One region of the Variovorax sp. H27-G14 genome, then DNA from elsewhere that is predicted to be linked to it. Evidence: riboswitches for the same ligand, from Rfam matches in the RefSeq annotation. Region 1 holds a riboswitch; each other region holds the start of a gene.

What was found. Region 1 has a riboswitch for glycine ahead of gcvT (glycine cleavage system aminomethyltransferase GcvT). Riboswitches for the same ligand answer to the same signal wherever they lie in the genome.
Region 2: linked by a shared signal. The riboswitch ahead of VLK31_RS23915 (D-amino acid dehydrogenase) and the one ahead of gcvT (glycine cleavage system aminomethyltransferase GcvT) in region 1 are both predicted to bind glycine.
Region 3: linked by a shared signal. The riboswitch ahead of VLK31_RS02480 (ABC transporter substrate-binding protein) and the one ahead of gcvT (glycine cleavage system aminomethyltransferase GcvT) in region 1 are both predicted to bind glycine.

The regions. Positions count from the first base shown of each region.
Region 1 covers NZ_JAYLVN010000009.1:75,713-82,408, reverse strand. The annotation lists gene gcvP (aminomethyl-transferring glycine dehydrogenase) at 1-1,463, opposite strand, end outside; gene gcvH (glycine cleavage system protein GcvH) at 1,595-1,966, opposite strand; gene gcvT (glycine cleavage system aminomethyltransferase GcvT) at 2,027-3,199, opposite strand; glycine riboswitch at 3,245-3,348, opposite strand; glycine riboswitch at 3,361-3,451, opposite strand; gene VLK31_RS20955 (hypothetical protein) at 3,781-4,341, opposite strand; gene VLK31_RS20950 (MFS transporter) at 4,447-5,646, opposite strand; gene VLK31_RS20945 (AraC family transcriptional regulator) at 5,739-6,515, shown strand; gene VLK31_RS20940 (TRAP transporter large permease) at 6,519-6,696, opposite strand, start outside.
Region 2 covers NZ_JAYLVN010000012.1:7,272-13,967, forward strand. The annotation lists gene rfbA (glucose-1-phosphate thymidylyltransferase RfbA) at 1-615, opposite strand, end outside; gene rfbD (dTDP-4-dehydrorhamnose reductase) at 639-1,529, opposite strand; gene rfbB (dTDP-glucose 4,6-dehydratase) at 1,526-2,641, opposite strand; glycine riboswitch at 2,768-2,854, shown strand; glycine riboswitch at 2,890-3,008, shown strand; gene VLK31_RS23915 (D-amino acid dehydrogenase) at 3,100-4,410, shown strand; gene VLK31_RS23920 (FIST C-terminal domain-containing protein) at 4,426-5,706, opposite strand; gene VLK31_RS23925 (PhaM family polyhydroxyalkanoate granule multifunctional regulatory protein) at 5,753-6,562, opposite strand; gene VLK31_RS23930 (PLP-dependent aminotransferase family protein) at 6,635-6,696, opposite strand, start outside.
Region 3 covers NZ_JAYLVN010000001.1:523,335-530,030, forward strand. The annotation lists gene VLK31_RS02460 (M81 family metallopeptidase) at 1-705, opposite strand, end outside; gene VLK31_RS02465 (dipeptide ABC transporter ATP-binding protein) at 757-2,397, opposite strand; gene VLK31_RS02470 (ABC transporter permease) at 2,402-3,343, opposite strand; gene VLK31_RS02475 (ABC transporter permease) at 3,374-4,315, opposite strand; gene VLK31_RS02480 (ABC transporter substrate-binding protein) at 4,341-5,945, opposite strand; glycine riboswitch at 6,087-6,211, opposite strand; gene VLK31_RS02485 (hypothetical protein) at 6,355-6,696, opposite strand, start outside.

The DNA.
Region 1 (6,696 bases):
TGGGTGTTGAACACCGGGTGCGTGAGAAAGGCGCTGGTGCGGCGCAGGTCGTCGGGAATCAGCGGCGTGGTGTGGGCAGCCAGGTCGTCGAAGCGCGGCATCGCGGTGCCGGCGGGCACGAACAGCGCCCACAGCGTTTCGATGTCGTTGCGCGTGGTGGTCTCGTCCAGCGAGATGCCCAGGTGCTGCTGCAGCCGCTGGCGCAGGTTGACGCCGCCGGCCTGCGCCCGCTCCAGGATGGTGTGCGTGTCGTCGCCTGTGCGAATGGTCAGCGAGTCGAAGGCGGTGGTGTTCACCGGCTCGCGGCCCATCTGCGACAGGCCCTTGGCGAGGATGGCGGTGAGCACGGCCACGCGCTGCGCAATGCGCGTGAGGCCGTCGGGCCCGTGGTACACGGCGTACATGCTGGCCACCACGGCAGGCAACACCTGCGCGGTGCAGATGTTCGACGTGGCTTTCTCGCGGCGGATGTGCTGCTCGCGCGTCTGCAGCGCGAGGCGGTAGGCGGGCTGGCCGTGGGTGTCCACGCTCACGCCGACCAGGCGGCCCGGCAGCGAGCGCTTGAAAGAATCGCGGCAGGCCAGATAGGCGGCGTGCGGGCCGCCGTTGCACAGCGGCATGCCGAAGCGCTGCGTGGTGCCGCAGACGATGTCGGCATCGAACTCGCCGGGCGCCACCAGCAGCGTGAGCGCCAGCAGGTCGGCCGCCACGATGAAGGCGGCGTCGCACTGGTGCGCATGGCCCGCGAGCGGGCGCAGGTCGTGCACGTGGCCGGTGGTGGCGGGGTACTGCGCGAGCACGCCGAAGAACTCGCCGCTCACCATCAGGTGCGGCAGCGTTTCCGACACGGTGCTCACCTTCACCTCGATGCCCAGCGGCGCGGCGCGGGTCTTGATGACCTCGATGGTCTGCGGATGGCAGTCGCCAGACACCAGGAACACATTGCTCTTGCTCTTGACGCTGCGCTTGGCCAGCGTCATGGCCTCGGCCGCGGCCGTGGCTTCGTCCAGCATCGACGCGTTGGCGATGGCCATGCCCGTGAGGTCGCACACCATCGTCTGAAAGTTGAGCAGGGCTTCCATGCGGCCCTGTGAAATTTCGGCCTGGTAGGGCGTGTACGCGGTATACCAGGCGGGGTTTTCGAGCACGTTGCGCAGGATGACGCCCGGCGTGTGCGTGCCGTAGTAGCCCTGGCCAATGAAGCTCCTGAACACCTTGTTCTTCGATGCCATCACCTTCAGCTCGGCCAGCGCGTCGGCCTCGGTCACCGGCGCGGGCAGGCGCATCGGCTTGTTCCGGCGGATGGCCGCGGGCACGATGCCGTCGATGAGCTCCGCGCGCGTGGCCGAGCCGATCACCGGCAGCATGCGCGCCTCGTCCGCCGCATCGATGCCGATGTGGCGGGCAAGGAATTCTTCGGCGTTCTCTAGTTCTTGCAAAGAGGGAAGGGCGGGCGTCGGCATGGCGGTGACTGTCTATCGGCGTTAATAAAAGAACTCAGCGGTCGCCGCCGGGCCGCCCCAAGGCGGACCGCGCCTTCCCCACGGGGGATGGAGAAGCACACGAAGTGGCAAGCCGAGGGGCAAACATCATTTCAGGATTCGGCGGCGAACTGGTCGTACGAAGCCGCGTCCAGCAAGGCGTCGAGCTGCGCGGGTTCGCTCAGCTTGACCTTGAAGAACCAGCCGCTGGCCAGCGGGTCGCTGTTGGCGAGCGAGGGGTCGGCGCGCAGCGCTTCGTTCACTTCGACAACTTCGCCCGACACGGGCATGAACACGTCGGCGGCGGCCTTGACCGATTCGACGACGCCGGCAACTTCGCCTTGCGCAAAGCTCTTGCCCACTTCAGGCAGGTCGACGAACACCACGTCGCCCAGCGCGTCCTGCGCATGCACGGTGATGCCGACAGTGGCCGCGCCGCCTTCGGCCAACACCCATTCGTGGTCCTTGGTGTACTTGATGCTCATGGAAAACTCCTCGTGGAAAAAATGTTTCGGGGTGCAGAGCCTAACGGGGCTCGGTGTCCTTCAACCGCGGTAGTAGCGGGTGGGAACGAAAGGCATGGTGGACACTTCCATTGGCACCGGCTTGCCGCGCACGATGGCCTGCACGCGCGTGCCCGGCTCCGAGAAAGCGGTGGCCACATAGGCCATGGCGATGCAGCGCTCGGCCGTGGGGCCGAGCAGGCCGCTGGTGACGATGCCGATGTCTTGGCCTTCGAAGGACTGCAGCACGCTGCCTTCGCGCACCGGAATGCGCTCCAGTGCCACCAGGCCCACGCGCTTGCGCTTGAGCGTGTCGTGGTCGGTGTGACCGGCGGCGAGCGCAGTGGCGGCGGTGAGCTGCGCCAGTATTTTTGCCGCGCCCGGAAAGCCGCCTTCGCGCGCGCCGCCCGTGCGGCGCACCTTCTGCATCGCCCAGTTCAGTGAGGCTTCGACCGGCGTGGTGGAGGTGTCGATGTCGTTGCCGTACAGGCACAGGCCGGCTTCCAGGCGCAGCGAGTTGCGCGCGCCCAGGCCCACGGGCTTGACTTCGGGCTGGGCCAGCAGCAGGCGGGCGAGGGCGTCGGCGTCCTGGGCGGCCACGGAGATCTCGAAGCCGTCTTCGCCGGTGTAGCCGCTGCGGGTGACGAAGGATGCAATGCCGCCTATCTTCACCGCACCGCCGGTCATGAACACGAAGCGCTCGATGCCGGGGGACAGGCGCGCCAGCGTGGCGGCGGCTTGCGGGCCCTGCAGTGCGAGCAGGGCGTGGTCGGGCAGGGGCTGCACCGCGCAGCGCGCACCGATCTTCTGCTGAATGTGCGCGATGTCGGCCACCTTGCAGGCGCCGTTGACGATCACGAAGAGCGAGCCGTTGCCTTCGTTGAAGAACATCAGGTCGTCGAGGATGCCGCCTTCGTCGTTCAGCAGCAGGCCGTAGCGCTGTTTGCCGACGGGCAGGTCGATGACGTCGACGGGCATCAGGGTTTCGAAGGCGGCGGCGGCGTCGGGGCCCGTCAGGCGCAGTTGGCCCATGTGGGAGATGTCGAACAGGCCGGCCGCGTCGCGTGTGTGTTTGTGTTCGGCCATGAGGCCGGCGGGGTACTGCACGGGCATCGAGTAGCCGGCGAAGGGCACCATGCGGGCGCCGAGCTCCAGGTGGAGGTCGTGCAGGGGCGTCTTGAGGAGGGTGTCGGAAGCAGATGCGCAAGAGGCCATGGGGCACTCCAAAGGGGCAGACGAAATCCATGACGCAAGCCATGGGCCACCCCTGCTGTCCGCTTTACCTGAGAGATTCGCCCCACGATCGGGGTTTGCTCCTTCGGTGGGCTGTTGTCTGGCAACGGCCTCTCTCCAGCAAGGAAACGCCGGTGTTCACCGGCGTCTTGTCAGTCCTTTTGCCTGAGCGTTCGGGGAATCCCTGCGCCTTCGGCGGCCCCGTCACGCGGGGCTCTCTCCTGACCCGGGCGAGTGTAGTGGATCGGGGCTGGGTTGCGGTTGCTCAGGGATTCAAGGATTCAGGGCGCGTGCACAGGCCGCCGGGTACTCCCCTCCGCGAATGTCCCCCGGGCTTCGCCCTCCTCCTTTATTTCGCTGCGGGGAGTACCCGACGCCCTGTGCACCAGGGCACGCTGCTGGTGTTCCGCCGATCAACCCCGGCTCTGAAAACGCTCACGTCGATGGGGTGCCTTGCGCAGCGAAATAAAGGGGGAGGCCGCAGGCCGGAGGACATTCGCGGAGCAAGGCACCCCGTCGGCGTGAGCGTCGCCCTGAACAGAACATCGACGAACTTCAACCGTTCAATGAACAACCTCAGCCGGCGGCAACAACCGATCGATACGCTCGCGCAACGATTCGGCCCGCTCCGGCCCCGCGCTTTTCTCGACCTCCGACAGCATCAGCGCCGCAATGGTCAGCATGGCCTCGCGGTCGCGCGCCTCGCGCAGGGCGTCGCGCATCTGCAGCGCAAATTTTGGGTCGCGGCGCACGAACATGCGCTCGCACATGTCGAACAGGAACATGCGCGTGGTGGCCAGCGAACGCTTGCCGTCGAAGGTGTCGGCCGACATGCTGACCTGGATCGGCTCGGCCACAGCAGCTACAGCGGCCGCCGCAGCCTGCGCCACCTGTGCGGCTGCCGATGCTGCAACAGCCGCCGCATGCGGGTCGTGAAGGTAACCCCGCTGCACCAGCGCCAGCAGCACCTGCTCGGCCTCACCCCGCGTGGTGAACAACGGACTGAAGTCCGTCAGCGAACGCCGGCCATCGGCCATCAGCAGCAACGCACGCTCGCGCTGGCTCAGCGTGCGCTGGTCGCCCTGGAGTTCGTCGCGCGCCTTGTCGGTCTTGGTGGGGAGCATGGCAGCCACAGCTTTCTGGGATCGGGGGCTGAAGCATCGTTGCATGCGGTGACATCTTCATGAACCGTTTGGTTTAAGTGGTCAGGCTCGCATTCACGCCATGTTTCAGGCGGTGGCAGCTTCCTCCTCAACCGGCACCATCGGCACCACCGGCACCGTCCGGTTGCGCAACCGCAGCGCCAGCCCCGTCGCCACGCACAGCACGCACAACACCGTCGTCAGCGTGACCCCCAGCCCGCGTGCGTCCGACAGCATGCCGAACAGCGGTGACACCAGCCCGCCCACGGAGAGCGCCAGCCCCAGCGTGATTCCGCTGGCCGTGGCCGGGTTGCGCGGCAGGTAGTCCTGCGCCAGCGTTACCTGCGCCGCGAAAGGCAGAAACATGCACATGCCCAACAGCGCAGTACAGGCCAGCGCCCAGGCCGCGTTCGGCGCCAGCACCAGGCCCGCCATGGCCGGCAACGCGAACAGGTAGCCCGCGCGGATGGTGCCCATGCGGCCGATGCGGTCGCCAAGCCAGCCGCCCAGCAGCGTGCCCACGGCACCGAACGCGGTGAAGGCGGTGAGCGCCGCCGCACCCTGAAACGCGGTGCCGTGCAGGTCGCGGGTGATGCGCAACGAGAGCATCGACAGCACCGTGACATACGGAATCGACCAGCCCACGATGGTCGCCACCAGCACGCCGAAGGCACGCCAGTCGTTATGCGGCTTCAGCAGATGACTGGCGGCCTGGCGTGCAGCTGCGGCCGCTGCAACCGAGGCACGCTGGCCCCCCGCGTTCGCCACCACCCACACCACGCCCATGGCCAGCGCGGGCAGCCCCAGCAGGTAGCTGCGCGACAGGCTGCCGCCGCCGACCACCGTGGCCGCCAGCACCGGCGCGAACGAAGCGCCGATGGTGCCGCCCACCGAGAACACGCTCATTGCCTTCTGCGAAGCACCGCCGGCAGCGCGCGCGGCCACCGTGGCCGGCGGGTGGTACGCCGCAATGCCCAGGCCGCACAGCGCAATGGCGATCCAGGTCAGCAGGTAGCTCTGGCTGACGCCCGCCAGCACCACGCCCAGTGCCGCCACCAGAAAACCGGTGGGCACCAGCCAGCTGCGTGGATGGCGGTCGGCATACAGGCCGAACAGCGGCTGCACCACGCTCGACAGGCCGGTGGCCGCCAGCATCAGCCCGGCCGCGGCCGTGTAGCTGTAGCCGCGCTCCAGCACCATGAAGGGCAGCAGCGCGGGCACCAGGCCCTGGTAAAGGTCGTTGACGGCATGGGTGCCGGTGAGCAGCCCGAGTCGGCGCTTGTTCATGAGGGTCGCTTCTTTCGTTTCCTGGTGAAAAAAGCATCGTAGGAAGCCGTGCGAAGATGTTCTCTCTACGAATTGGCATTCATCGTCGAGAAATGGACAAAGCAATCAACCTGCGCCCCGAAGAAGGCGAGTCGACCCCGCGCGCCGTCGCGGTGCTGGCGACCGACCCCGCGGGGGACGCCTTCATTCCGCCGCACACGCACCGTCGCGGGCAGCTGATTCACGCCATCTCCGGCGTGATGCTCGTGAGCGCGGCGGCCGGAAGCTGGGTGGTGCCGACCGGGCGCGGCGTGTGGGTGCCCGGCGGCATGGAGCATCAGATTCGCATGGCGGGCGAGGTGCGCATGCGCACCGTGTTCGTCGAGCCCGGCATGCGCGCGGACCTGGGCAGCCAATGCCGCGTGATTCATGTGGGCGAGCTGCTGCGCGCGCTCATCGTCACGGCGGTGGCGCTGCCGCTGGACTACGCACCGGGCGGGCGCGACGAACGTGTGATGGAGCTGATGCTCGACGAGATCGAGGCCGCGCCTGCTCTGTCGCTGCATGTGCCCATGCCGCGCCATGCGCGCCTGGCGGCGCTGTGCGAAGAACTGGTGCGCGACCCCTCGCTGCCCGCCTCGCTCGACGCCTGGGCGCTGCGCCTGCACATGAACAGCCGCACGCTCGCGCGCCTGTTTCAGCGCGAGACGGGCATGAACTTCGGGGCGTGGTGCCGGCAGGCACGGCTGCTGTTGAGCCTGCCCAAGCTGGCCGCCGGCGCGTCGGTTCTGGACGTGGCGCTGTCGCACGGCTACGAGAGCCCGAGCGCCTTCACCGCCATGTTCCGGCGCACGCTGGGCGTGCCGCCCAGCGTGTACCTGCGCCGTTGATTGCTACTTGGCGTAGACCAGGTCGCGCAGTGCCAGCGACACCCACGGCACATAGGTGATCACCATCAGGCACGCCAGGATCACCAGCACGAAAGGCACAAGGTGCCGCACGATGCGGTCCAGCGATATTCGCGCCACCGTGCAGGCCGCGAACAGGTTCACACCGAAGGGCGGCGTGATC
Region 2 (6,696 bases), on a different contig from region 1:
CGCGGTAATTTCCAGTTCGCCGCGTGCGCTGGGCTTCACGGCTTTGGCGATCTCGACGACGTCGTTGTCATAGAAATACAACCCCGTCACCGCATAGCTGCTCTTCGGTTGCACCGGCTTCTCTTCGATGCTGCTCGCCTTGCCCTGCGCATCGAACGCCACCACGCCGTAGCGCTCGGGGTCGTGCACGTGGTACGCGAACACGGTTGCGCCGGAGTCCTGCGCATCGGCGCCGCCGAGCAGGTGCGCGAGGTCATGGCCGTAGAAGATGTTGTCCCCCAACACCAGCGCACTCGGCGAATTGCCCACGAATTTCTCGCCGATGATGAACGCCTGCGCCAGGCCATCAGGGCTCGGCTGCACCGCGTACTCCAGGTTGATGCCCCACTGGCTTCCGTCGCCCAGCAGTTGCTGAAAGCGCGGCGTGTCCTGCGGCGTGCTGATGATCAAGATGTCGCGCATGCCGCCCAGCATCAGCGTGCTGAGGGGGTAATAGATCATCGGCTTGTCGTACACCGGCAGCAGTTGCTTGCTCATTGCCAGGGTGGCCGGGTGCAGCCGGGTGCCGGAGCCGCCGGCCAGGATGATGCCCTTGCGTTGCGTCGTCGTGGTCATGTCGTTGTTCTCTTTTTTTGAATTCAGAGCGTCTCGCGCAGCATGCGCGCAACGCCTTCCTGCCAAGGCGGCAGGCGCAAACCGAAGGTCGACTGCAGCTTCGAAGTGTCCAGCCGCGAGTTGTGCGGCCGCTTGGCCGGCGTCGGGAAGGCGCTGGTCGGCACGGCCTCCACGGCGTCGGGGCCGGCCTTGAGTTCAACGCCGGCCTTTTGCGCCATGTCGAGCACGAAGCGCGCGTAGCCGCACCAGGTGGTTTCGCCGCCGGCAATCACGTGGTACAGACCCGACTTGGCCGGGTCCTGCAGCGTGGCGCGAATGGCGTGCGCCGTGATGTCGGCCAGCAGCTCCGCACCGGTCGGCGCGCCGAACTGGTCGTCGATGACGGTGAGCTTGTCGCGCTCCTTGGCCAGCCGCAGCATGGTCTTGGCGAAGTTGCCGCCGCGCGCCGCGTACACCCAGCTGGTGCGAAAGATCAGGTGCCTTGCGCAGTGCTGTGCCACCAACTGCTCGCCCTCGAGCTTGGTCTGGCCGTACACGCTGAGCGGGCCGGTGGCGTCGTCTTCTTTCCAGGGCCGGGTGCCGCTGCCGTCGAAGACGTAGTCGCTCGAGTAATGCACCATGAGCGCGCCGATCTGCTGCGCCGCCTGCGCCACCACGCCAGGCGACGTGGCGTTGAGCTTGCGGGCGAAGTCGGGCTCGCTCTCGGCCTTGTCGACGGCGGTGTGCGCCGCGGCATTGACGATGACGTCGGGGCGCACTTTCAGCACCGTTTCGGCCAGTTGCTCGGGACGGCTGAAGTCGGCGTGCAGGTCGGTGCTGTCGAAATCGAGCGCCACCACTTCACCCAGCGGCGCCAGACTGCGCTGCAGCTCCCAGCCGACCTGCCCGCCCTTGCCCAGCAGCAGCAACTTCATGCGGCGGCCTTTGCCGATGCGGCAGGTGCGGCAGGTGCGGCAGGTGCGGCAGGTGCGGCGTCGTACTGCTTCTCGACCCATTCGCGGTAGGCGCCGCTTTGCACGTTGCGCACCCATTCGCTGTTCGCGAGGTACCACTCCACGGTCTTGCGGATGCCGGTGTCGAAAGTTTCTGCGGGCTTCCAGCCGAGCTCTGCTTCGAGCTTGCGTGCATCGATGGCGTAGCGGCGGTCGTGGCCGGGGCGGTCGGTGACGTAGGTGATCTGCGCTTTGTACGGCTGGCCGCCGGCCTTGGGGCTGAGCTCGTCGAGCAGCGCGCACACGGTGTTGACGATCTCGATGTTGGGCTTCTCGTTCCAGCCGCCCACGTTGTAGGTCTCGCCGAGGCGGCCGGCTTCGAGCACGCGGCGAATGGCGCTGCAGTGGTCTTTCACGTAGAGCCAGTCGCGCACCTGCATGCCGTCGCCGTACACGGGCAGCGGCTTGCCGGCCAGGGCGTTGACGATCATCAGCGGGATCAGCTTCTCGGGGAAGTGAAACGGGCCGTAGTTGTTGGAGCAGTTGGTGGTGACCACCGGCAGGCCGTAGGTGTGGTGCCAGGCGCGCACCAGGTGGTCGCTGGCGGCCTTGCTGGCCGAGTACGGGCTGTTGGGCTCGTACTTGTGCTCTTCGGTGAAGGCGGGGTCGGTCTTGGAGAGCGAGCCGTACACCTCGTCGGTGGACACGTGCAGAAAGCGGAAGGCGGTTTTGTCGTCGGCCGGCAGCGCGCTCCAGAAGCCGCGCACGGCTTCGAGCAGGCGGAAGGTGCCGAGCACGTTGGTCTGTACGAAGTCTTCGGGGCCGTGAATGGAGCGGTCCACATGCGACTCGGCGGCAAAGTTGACCACGGCGCGCGGCTTGTGCTCGGCCAGCAAGCGCTCGACGAGGGCGCTGTCGCCGATGTCGCCCTGCACGAAGATGTGTTTCGGGTTGCCCTTGAGCGAGGCGAGCGTCTCGAGGTTGCCTGCGTAGGTCAGCTTGTCGAGGTTGACTACGGGCTCGTCGCTGTTCGCGATCCAGTCGAGTACGAAATTGGCGCCAATGAAGCCAGCGCCGCCGGTAACCAAGATCATGGGGTCCCCTGAATGTATGTTCGAAGTCATCGCCCTGCGGCAATGAAAGTAGCGCGCGATTATCCCATTGGGCTTATAGAGAGAAACACAAGACGCTACCGCTCTCTTCACTCGGTGTTTACAATCGGCCACACTGCAGGAGAGCGGGCCACCTGGTGGCCCTACCGAAGGCGCAAACTCCCATGAACGCTCAGGTCGGCCTGACGAGATCTCGAAGATTTCGGCAAGGGGTCAGTACTGCACTACATCAAACGCCGTCTGGAGAGCCATCTCACCCCCTCACGGGTGGTCGAGATGCACCGAAGGAGCAAACCCGCTGCGGGCGCAGGGGGTGAATCTCTCAGGTACCGAGGACAGGGGGAGCGGCAACTTGGACTTCGGTCGTCCGGTTGCCTGCTATTGATTCAATAGCACACCACGCCCGTCGTTCAAGCGCTGCAACCTCAAAGGTACTTGAAATGCGCGTGATTGTTCTTGGCGCCGGCCTGCTCGGCGTGACCTCGGCTTACTACCTCCAGCAACTCGGCCACGACGTGACCGTGATCGACCGGCAGGCCACCCCGGCCGCCGAAACCAGCTTCGCCAACGGCGGGCAAATTTCCGTGAGCCATGCCGAACCCTGGGCCAACCCCAGCGCGCCGCTCAAGGTGTTGCAATGGCTGGGCAAGGAAGACGCGCCGCTGCTGTTTCGCATTCGCGCCGACATGCGCCAGTGGCTCTGGGGCCTGCAGTTTCTGCGCGAATGCACCCCGGCGCGCACACGGCACAACATCGAGCAGATCGTGCGTCTGGGTACATACAGCCGCGAGATGTTGCAACAGTTGCGCCGCGACACGCACATTGCGTACGACCAGCGCGCCCAGGGCATCCTTCACTTCTATACGACGCAAAAGGAGTTCGACGGCGCCCTCGCCCCCGCCGAGCAGATGCGCGCGCTGGGCTGCGAGCGGCAGGTCATCTCGGCCGACGAGGCGGTGAAGATCGAGCCCGCGCTGGCCCACATCCGCCCCAAGCTGGCCGGCGCCACCTACACGGCGGAAGACGAATCGGGCGACGCCAATCTGTTTGCGCGCGAACTCTCCAACCTGGCCGCCGCGGCCGGCGTGAAGTTTCTGATGAGCCACACCATCACCGCGCTGCGCGAAGCCGGCGGCAAGATCGACCACGTGGAGGCCACCGACAACGAAGGCCGCTTCCAGCGCATCCGCGGCGACGCCTTCGTGATGGCGATGGGCTCGCTGAGCCCGCTGCTGGCCGCGCCGCTGGGCATTCGTTTGCCGATCTACCCGGCCAAGGGCTACTCGGTGACGCTGCCTGTAAAGGACGCCAGCAAGGCCCACCAGGTCTCGCTGACCGACGACGAGTTCAAGCTCGTGTTCTCGCGCTACACGTCGCCGGGCGTTGACGGGGGCGACCGGCTGCGCATTGCCGGCACGGCCGAGCTCAACGGCTACGACCGCGACCTGAACCCGGTGCGCTGCGAAGCCATCGTGCGCCGAGTCGAAGAGCTGTTCCCCGGCGCCGGCGACACCACGCAGGCCCAGTTCTGGACCGGCCTGCGCCCCGCCACGCCAAGCAACGTGCCGCTGATCGGCAAGACCAAGCTGGCGAACCTGTTCCTCAACACCGGTCACGGCACGCTGGGCTGGACGCACGCCTGCGGCTCGGGCAAGTCGATTGCGCGCATCGTGAGCGGGCTGGCGCCCGAGCTGGACTTCGCGTTCACCGGCATGCCGGCGGGCCAGCCGCGCGTGCTGCAGCCGGCCTGACCGGGGCTGTATTGCTCAGTCCTTGCTGGTGAACACCGTCAGCACACCCGTATAGCCATACAGGTGATGCCGGGCAATTTCGCCGGCAGCGAAGAACCCGACCAGGGGCACGTCGCCCAGCGCGTGCCGCACGATCTGCAGCTCCGCGCCCGGCGCGCCGAAGTGCGGGCCACCGCGGCCGGAGCAGCTCACATACACCGCGCCCGCAATGCGCCGCGCGGGGTGCGGCGCGGCCTCGGCCTCGCCCGCCGCCACGGCGCGCGCGGTGGCCAGGGTCTGCTCTTCGGGCTCCAGCTCTTCTCTGATTTCGGCGCAGATGCGCATCAGGTCGGCGCGTGCGGCCTGCGCGTTGCGCCGGCAGAAGGTCAGGCGCATGCCGGCCTCGGCCACGTCGGCAATGGCGATGCCGCGCCGTGTGGGGTCCAGCCCGATGATGTGGCGCACCAGCACGTCGGCGCCCAGGTCGCCGGTGCGGCGAATGCCGTCACTGCCCGCGTCGGCCAGGCCGACCAGCGTGTTGCGCACCGCGTCGATGGCCTCCTGCGGCCGCTCCAGCGACACCTGCAGGTCGGCCAGCAGCACGTCGAGCGCCGGCTCGCCGTCGAGCTTGAGCAGCAGGTTGCCGTCGGCCTCGGTGATCTCGCGCTCGCGCACCGCGCCCGAGCGCAGCGGCTGGCAGCCCTGCGTGACGCGCGACACCAGCCGCACGCCCTCGCCGAACACCACGCCCGACAGGCCGCCCGAAAACACGCCGCCCGCCGCGCCCTGCCCGCGGATGTTGCCGTTGCCGCCCACGGCAAATTGCAACGCGCTGCCGCGGCCCGAGGTCAGGCCGCCGAACAGGTAGCCGGTGTCGGTGCGCCCGGCCATCTCGCTTATCAGCTCGGTCAGGTCGGGTGTGGCGGGGTCGGCATGCACCAGCGCCGTGTGCGCCTCGAAGCCGCTCATCTCTGAGTTGCCCAGCGGCGCCACGCCCGAGAACACGCGGTACTGGTCGCTGGGCAGCGCGCACAGCATCAGGCTGATGCCGGGCTCGTCGAAGTACTCGGCGTTGTTGGCCGACACGCCGATGCCCACGGTGCCCGACCAGTCGGTCACTTCGGGCAGCTCGCCGCTCAGGTGGTCGAGGATGTCCTGCGCGTCGCTGGCGTAGTGGTCGGTGATGTAGAGCAGGCCGAGCGTGGGTGCCGACGCGTAGTCGGGCAGCGCCATTTGCGCGCGCAACTGGGCCAGCACGAGGCCGGCCGCCATGCGCCATTGCGGGTGGGTGGCATGGCCGGAGGGAAACAACTTCATGGTGCGTGCCAACCCGTTCTCTTCAAAAAAATGTCTGTGTATGACGTCAGCGTCGGGCGGAGGTTCGCTTTCGCGCGGCGGTCGATGTCTTCTTTTTGGCGGCCGGCGTGGCGGGCGACTTTCTGGCCGCGGCCTTCACCGGTGCCGCCTTCGCGGATGCTGCCTTTTTGGCGGCGGCGGGCTTCTTGCCCATGACCTGGCCGACCACGTCGGCCAGCGGCTGCGCCATGGCGGGCACCTTGAGCTGGGCCGCGTCCTGCAGCGCCGAGCTGGCGATGTGCTGAAACTGCTCTGTGAGCGCGCCCCACCACTGCATCGGGTCGACCACGCCGGCAGCGCCGGCCTTGGCGGCCTTGCCACCCCGTGGCTTTTTCGCCGCGGTGGATGTTTCTTCTTCGGTGGCTTCGTCTTCGGTCTCTTCGACCTCATCGACCTCTTCGGGTTCGGGCTCCGGCGCGGGCGCCGAAGAGAACGCGGCGGGTGCGGCCGGCGCAGCAGCGGCCGGGGCCATTGCGGCCGCCTGCTTGGTGAACGCGCTGGCAATGTCTTCCATGCGCACGTTCATGCCGCGCAGCGTCGACAGGGTCATCTTCTGCACCTCCAGCGCCTGGATGGTCGCCTTGAGCGCGTGGCCGTTCTGCTCCAGCCAGTACTGCACCGTCTTGAGTTCCTGGATGCGCTTGTCGACCTCTTCCACGCTCAGCGTGGGCGCCACCCAGCTGGCCAGGCTCGGAATGCCGGGCACCGCGCCGGCCCCGCCACCGCCGGCGGCGGCAGCACCCCCGGCAAGGTTCTTCAGGAAGTCGAATCCGGGGACGAACTGGCTGAAGTCGAAGGGCTTGTTGGCATTGCTCATGGGCAGGGTCTCCAGGCTGGGTTTTCTTGTGCCGCCCAGCTTACTCCAAGGCCCCGTGGTTTTTGGCGGCCCTCAGAGCTCGCTTCGCACCTTGCTGAACACCTTCCAGAAGGTCGCGTCCTGCGAGGTTGCGA
Region 3 (6,696 bases), on a different contig from region 1:
CAGCACGGCGTCGTGCTTCACATCGAGCTCCTTCAACAGCCCGTACACCGACGCGGCCGGCTCGATCATGGTCGACTGCACGTTCAGTGGCAGCAGAAAGGTGAAGCGCCGCGCATGCAGCGGCTCGCGCGTGCCGCGTGCCATGCGGCGCTCCAGCAGCGTGGCCGCGAGCCGGCCGGTGTCGGCCATGTCGATGTGCGGATAGGTGCGATAGGTGGCCAGCGCATCGGCCTCGGCCAACATCTGCGCGGTGATGTTGCCGTGCAGGTCCAGGCTGGCGACGATCGGCACGTCGGGGCCCACCAGCAGGCGGATGCGCGCAATGAGCTCGCCCTCGGGGTCTTCCAGGTGCTCGGTCACGGCCGCGCCGTGCAGGTCGAGGTACACCGCGTCGATGCCGCCGTCCGCCAGCGCAGCGGCCAGGTCTTCGGTGATGGCGGCGGAGATGCGCTCGAAGGCGTCTTCGGTCACGTGCGCAGACGGCGTGGCACCGGCCCATGCGGAAGGCACCAGCGACCAGCCCTTTTCACGCGCCGCATCGATGAAGCCGCCCACCGGAATGTTGCGCCCCGCATAGGCCTCGACGATGGCCGCGCCGCGCCGGTACGGCGGAAAGCTGGAGCCCGCGTTGAACGCGGCCCAGTCGGCCTTGCTGGGGGCGAAGGTGTTGGTTTCGTGCTGGAAACCGGCGATGAAGACTTTCATGGATTCCTTGTCGTGGGGTGAAGCAATGAACGAACAGCGCGCAGCTTTTTTTCAGCTGCGCGCAAAGGCAAAGTCGCGCCCGGGCGCCGCGGCCAACAGTTTGCGCGTGTAGTCGTGTTGCGGTGCGAAGAACACGTCGGCCACCGGGCCGCGCTCCACGATTTCACCCTGGCTCATGACCAGCACGCTGTCGCAGATCTGGCTGGCCACGCGCAGGTCGTGGGTGATGAACAAGATGCCGATCTTCAGCCGCTGCTGAATCTCGTCGAGCAGCCGAAGAATCTGCGCCTGCACCGACACGTCGAGTGCCGACACCGCCTCGTCGGCGATCAGCACCTTGGGGTCGCAGGCCAGCGCGCGCGCAATCGAAATGCGCTGGCGCTGGCCGCCCGAGAACTCGCTCGGGTAGCGGCGCAGCGCGTCGGGCGACAGGCGCACCAGGCGCATGAGTTCTTCGGCGCGGGCCCAGGCCTGGTCGTGCGGCATGCCGAAGTTGACCGGCCCCTCGACGATGGACGCGCCCACGGTCTGGCGCGGATTCAGCGAGCGGTACGGGTCCTGGAAGATCACCTGCACCGTGCGCCGGAACGGCGACAGCGCGCGGCCCTTGGCATGCGCCACCGAGCGGCCGTCGGCAAAGATGTCGCCAGAGGTCGGGTCGATCAGCCGCGCAATGCAGCGCGCCACCGTCGACTTGCCCGAGCCCGACTCGCCCACGATGCCCACGGTTTCGCCGGGCCGTACCGCCAGCGACACATCGCGCGCCGCGTTCACCGTGCGGCGCTTGCCCGGCCAGCTGCCGGTGACGTAGGTCTTGCAGATCTTCACCGCATTGAGCAGCGGATAGGCCTCGGCCACCGGGGGCCGCGTGGGGGCGGAAAGCTCGGGCACCGCGTCTAGCAGCATCTGGGTGTAGGGCTCGCGCGGCGCGGTAAGCACGGCCATCTTTTCACCCTTCTCGATCATGGCGCCCAGCTGCAGCACCACCACCTCGTCGGCAATTTCGGCGACCACGCCGAAGTCGTGCGTGATGAACAGCACGGCCGTGCCGTTCTCGGTCTGCAGCTCCAGGATGAGCTTGAGGATCTCGGCCTGCGTGGTCACGTCGAGCGCGGTGGTCGGCTCGTCGCAGATCAGCAGCGCGGGCTTCAGGATGAGCGCCATCGCGATCACGATGCGCTGGCGCTGGCCGCCCGAGAGCTGGTGCGGGTACGACGCGTAGATGCGCTCGGGCTCGGGCAGCCGCACGCGTGCCATGATCGCCAGGATCTTCTGGCGCCGCTCGGCCGCGCCCATGCGCACATGCTGCGCGAGCATTTCGTCGACCTGCGCGCCGCAGGTCATCACCGGGTTGAGCGCGGTCATCGGCTCCTGGAACACCATGGCCATCGACGGGCCGCGCAGCGCGCGCAGGCGGCCTTGCGGCGCGGCCAGCAGGTTCTCGCCCTGCAGTTCGATGCTGCCGCGCACGGGCACCAGGCCCGGCGGCAGCAGGCCCATGACCGCGTTGGCGATGACCGACTTGCCCGAGCCCGATTCGCCGAGCAGGCAGACGATCTTGCCGGGTGGCACGTCGAAGGAAATGTGCTCGACCGCATGCGTGCGGTCGGCGCCGGGCGGCAATGCGATGGCGAGGTCGCGAACGGAAAGAACGGGGGTGGCGGTGGTGGCGGTTGTGGCGTTGGTGGTCATCAGCTCAGCCTCCGCGCTTGTTGAACTTGGGGTCGAGCGTGTCGCGCAGCCCGTCGCCCAAAATGTTCACCGCCAGCACCGTGAGCGCCAGGAAGATGCCCGGGAACAGCACGTTGTGCGGGAACTGGTTGAACTGCGCACGGCCCTCGGCCATGATGTTTCCCCAGGTCGCCATGTCCGCCGGCAGGCCCACGCCCAGGAACGACAAGATGGCCTCCACCAGAATGGCCGACGCGCACACGTAGGTCGCCTGAATGATCAGCGGCGCAATCGCGTTAGGCAGGATGTGGCGCATGAGGATCTTCCAGGTCGGCGTGTCCAGCGCAATGGCCGCCTCCACATAGGGCTCTTCGCGCACCGTGAGCACCACCGAGCGCACCAGCCGCGCCACGCGCGGAATCTCGGGCACCGCAATGGCCACCACCACGGTGAGCAGCTTGCCGCCGAACAGCGCCACCAGGCTGATGGCGAACAGAATGCCGGGGATGGCCATGACGCCGTCCATCAGCCGCATGAGCACGCTGTCCACGCGCCTGAAGTAGCCGCCCAACAGCCCCACGAGCATGCCGAAAACCATCGCCAGCGCCGCCACCGCCACGCCCACGGTGAGCGACACGCGCGCGCCGTACAGCGTACGGCTCCAGATGTCGCGCCCCAGGCTGTCGGTGCCCATCACGAACAGGTGCTCGAAGGTGTCGCCAGCCAGGCTGTTGAACTCGCCGCGCGTGCCCGGCAGGATGTTGGAGCTGGCGGGGTCGATGGCGGTCGGGTCGATGGTGCCCAGCCACGGCGCGGCCAGCGACATGAGCACCAGCAGCACCAGCACGCTGCCACCCGCGCGCACCGACCAGTTGGCCAGAATGCGCTTGAGCAGCGAGCGGCGTCGGGGTGGCGGCAGTGCCTCCACGGCGCCTTCGGGTGCAAGGGAAAGAGAGGAATCGGTCATGGGGTGTTTCTTCGTTGCGGTGCGGTGGCTTCAGTACCGGATGCGGGGGTCGAACACCAGGTAGCTCACATCGATCAGCAGATTGATGAGCACGTAGATGACGGAGAAGAACAGCGTGATGCCCTGAATCAGCGGAAAGTCGCGCGACAGCACCGCGTCGACCGTGAGCTGCCCGAGCCCCGGAATGGCGAACACCGTTTCTGTGACCACCACCCCGCCGATGAGTAGCGCAATGCCGATGCCGATCACCGTGACGATGGGAATCGCCGCGTTGGCCAGCGCATGGCGCATGAGCAGGCGCGTTTCCGAAATGCCCTTGGCGCGCGCGGTGCGGATGTAGTCCTCGGTCATGGCCTCGGCCACGGCCGCGCGGGTGACGCGCGCAATCAGCGCCACGTAGATCACCGACAGCGTGATCGACGGCAGTATCAAATGCTTGAGCCACGGCAACGGCCCCTGGCTGAGCCGTGCATAGCCCTGCACCGGCAGCCACTGCAGGTGCAGCGCAAAGATCCAGATGAGCACGTAGCCGATCACGAACGCGGGTATCGAAAATCCCATCACCGAAAAGCCCATGAGCATCCGGTCGAGCCAGCCGCCATGCCGCCACGCGGCAATCACGCCCAGCGGCACCGCAATGAGGATGGTGACCACCAGCGTCACCGCCGCCAGCGACACCGTGGCCTCGATGCGCTGGCCGATCAGCTCGGCCACCGTCTTCTTCATGAAGTACGACTCGCCCAGGTTGCCCTGCAGCAGTTGCGTGCTCCAGTGAAAGAACTGCACCGGCAGCGACTGGTTGAGCCCCAGCTGCTCGCGCACCCTGGCAATGTTTTCGCTGGTGCCGCTGTCGCCCACGATGGCGGCGGCGGGGTCGCCGGGCGCGAGCCGCAGCATCAGGAACACGATCAGCGCGACGATGACAAGCACCGGCACGGTCGACAGAATGCGGCGTGCAAGAAAGAGCAGCATGGGGCGGGTTCCGTGAGCGCTTCGCTCAGTTCTTCTTCAGGTTCCAGAACACGCCGACCGGCGAGCGCACCACGCCGCTCACCACGCCCTTGCGGTAGGCCGTGAGCGGCTTGTATTCACCGATGGGCGCATAGATGCCGGTGTCGTACACGCGCTGCTGAATGGCCGTGGCCAGCTCCTTGCGCTGCGGCTCGTCTGCGGTGGCCAGAAACTGCGACTTGAGCTGCTCCAGCTTGTCGTCGGTGGCCCAGCCGAACCAGCCCTTTTCGCCGTTGCCGGTGAGCGGTGCGAAGAACATCGGGTTCATGTTGTCGGCAATGCCCCAGCCGGTGATGAACAGGTTCCAGCCGCCGTTGGCCACCGGGTCTTTCTTGGCACGGCGCGTGACCAGCGTGGGCCAGTCCATCGACTGCATGTCGACGTTGAAGCCGGCCTGCTTGAGCAGCTGCGCCATCACCGGCGGAAACTTGTTGAGCACCGCAAAGTCGGCCGGGTACATGAGCACCACGGGCTTGCCGTCGTAGCCGGCTTCCTTCAGCAGCGCCTTGGCTTTTTCGAACTGCGGCTTGCCGGTGAAGTAGCCCGTCTTTTCGGAGGCATAGGCCGAGCCGCACGGGTAGATGGAGGCGCAGCTGTTGTACAGCTCCTTGTGCACCAGTTGCGCGCGCATCAGCGCCTCCTGGTTGATGGCCATGAACGCGGCCTGCGCGATCTTCGGGTTGTCGAACGGCGGAATCAGGTGGTTCAGGTGCAGCGCGAAAGAGCCCTTGGCGACCGGGCTGTCGAGCGTGATGGCGGGGTTGTTCTTCAGCGCGGTGTACTGCTCGGAGGGCACCCACTCGATCATGTCGACCTCGCCGTTGGCCAGGGCGTTGGCCTGGGTCTGCGCGTCTTTCAGGATGATCCATTCCATGCGGTCGACGTACACGTTCTTGCCGCCGGCGGTGCCCGAAGGGGCCTCGGTGCGCGGCACGTACTTGGTGTTCTTCAGGTAGACGATCTTCTCGCCGGGGCGGTATTCGTCCTTCTTGAAGATGTAGGGGCCGGAGCCGGTGGCGTCGTCGATCTGCTTGTCCGACGGCGTGGCGGCCACGCGCGCCGGCATGATGAACGGCGGGTTGGAAGACGGCTTGCTCAGCGCGTCGAGGACCATGCCGAAGGTGTCCTTGAACACCAGCTTGAAGGTGTTGGCATCGACGGCCTCGGTCTTGTCGAGCGCGGTGAACATCTTCTGGCCCAGGCCGTCGCGCTGGCCCCAGCGCTTGAGCGAGGCAATGACGTCTTCAGCGGTGACGGGCTTGCCGTCATGAAAGGCCAGGCCCTTGCGCAGCGTGAAGGTCCAGGTCTTGCCGTCGGGGCTGGCGGTGTACTTGTCGACCATCTGCGGATGCACCTTGCCCTGCTCGTCCACGCCGAAGAGCGTGTCGTACACCATGTAGCCGTGGTTGCGCGTAATGAAGGCGGTGGTCCAGATGGGGTCGAGGATCTTCAGGTCGGACTGCGGCACCATGCGCAGCACCTTGCCTGCGTCCTGGGCGAAAGCGGTGGTGGCGGTGGTGAGCGCAGCGGCAGCGGCCGTGGCCAGCAGGGCGCCCGCGAACATGGCTTTCAGTTGTCGTTTCGTCAGCATGGATCAGTTCTCCGGTTGAAAAAGAGGGACGCGAACACGCGCAACGCCCAGGCACGCATGCGTTGGTGGGCGTTGCAGAAAACAAGTCATGAAAGAAGCGGCTCCAGAAACGAACAAGGGCACACCGCGCGCCATGCGCGGTGTGCCCCTGCTGTCCTTTTGCCTGAGAGATTCACCCTGCGCGCACATCGCACAGGGCTTGCCCCTTCGGCGGCTGCCCTCGGCCCCAGTGACGGTGCCGGTCAGCGCTCTCCAGCGTTGAAAAAATCCAGTCTTGGGACCTGAGCGTTACGGGCTGTCGCCTTCGGTAATGCACTAACTCGAAGCATCGAGCCGGCATTTCTCCTGGATGAACTTCTCAAAGCAGATTGCGTGCCAAAAGCACACGCAGGCGAGAAGTCTTAGGTGCTTACTGCGGGCCGCCGCAGAAGTCGGCGCGCTCGGTGGTCTTCGCGGTGAAGCGGATGCGCGTGGTGCTGGTGGCGCGCTGCGGTTCGTTCTGCGGCCACTCGCTCTGCAGCCATGTGTACTGCCAGTCGTACGGCGCGCCGGGCTTTGCGGCAGCGCCGTAGGCGATGCGCAGGCTGCCGTTGCTTTCGTCATGGCAGTGCCTGGAGGTTTTGTATTCCTTCTCGCTGAAGCAGGCGCGGATCATCTTGAAGCACGAGAAGGGAATCCCTTCCTGCGCCGGCTTGCCGCCTTCGAGCGGCACGAAGTCGGCGGTGTCGAACGAGGCGCCGCCGCCCGAATA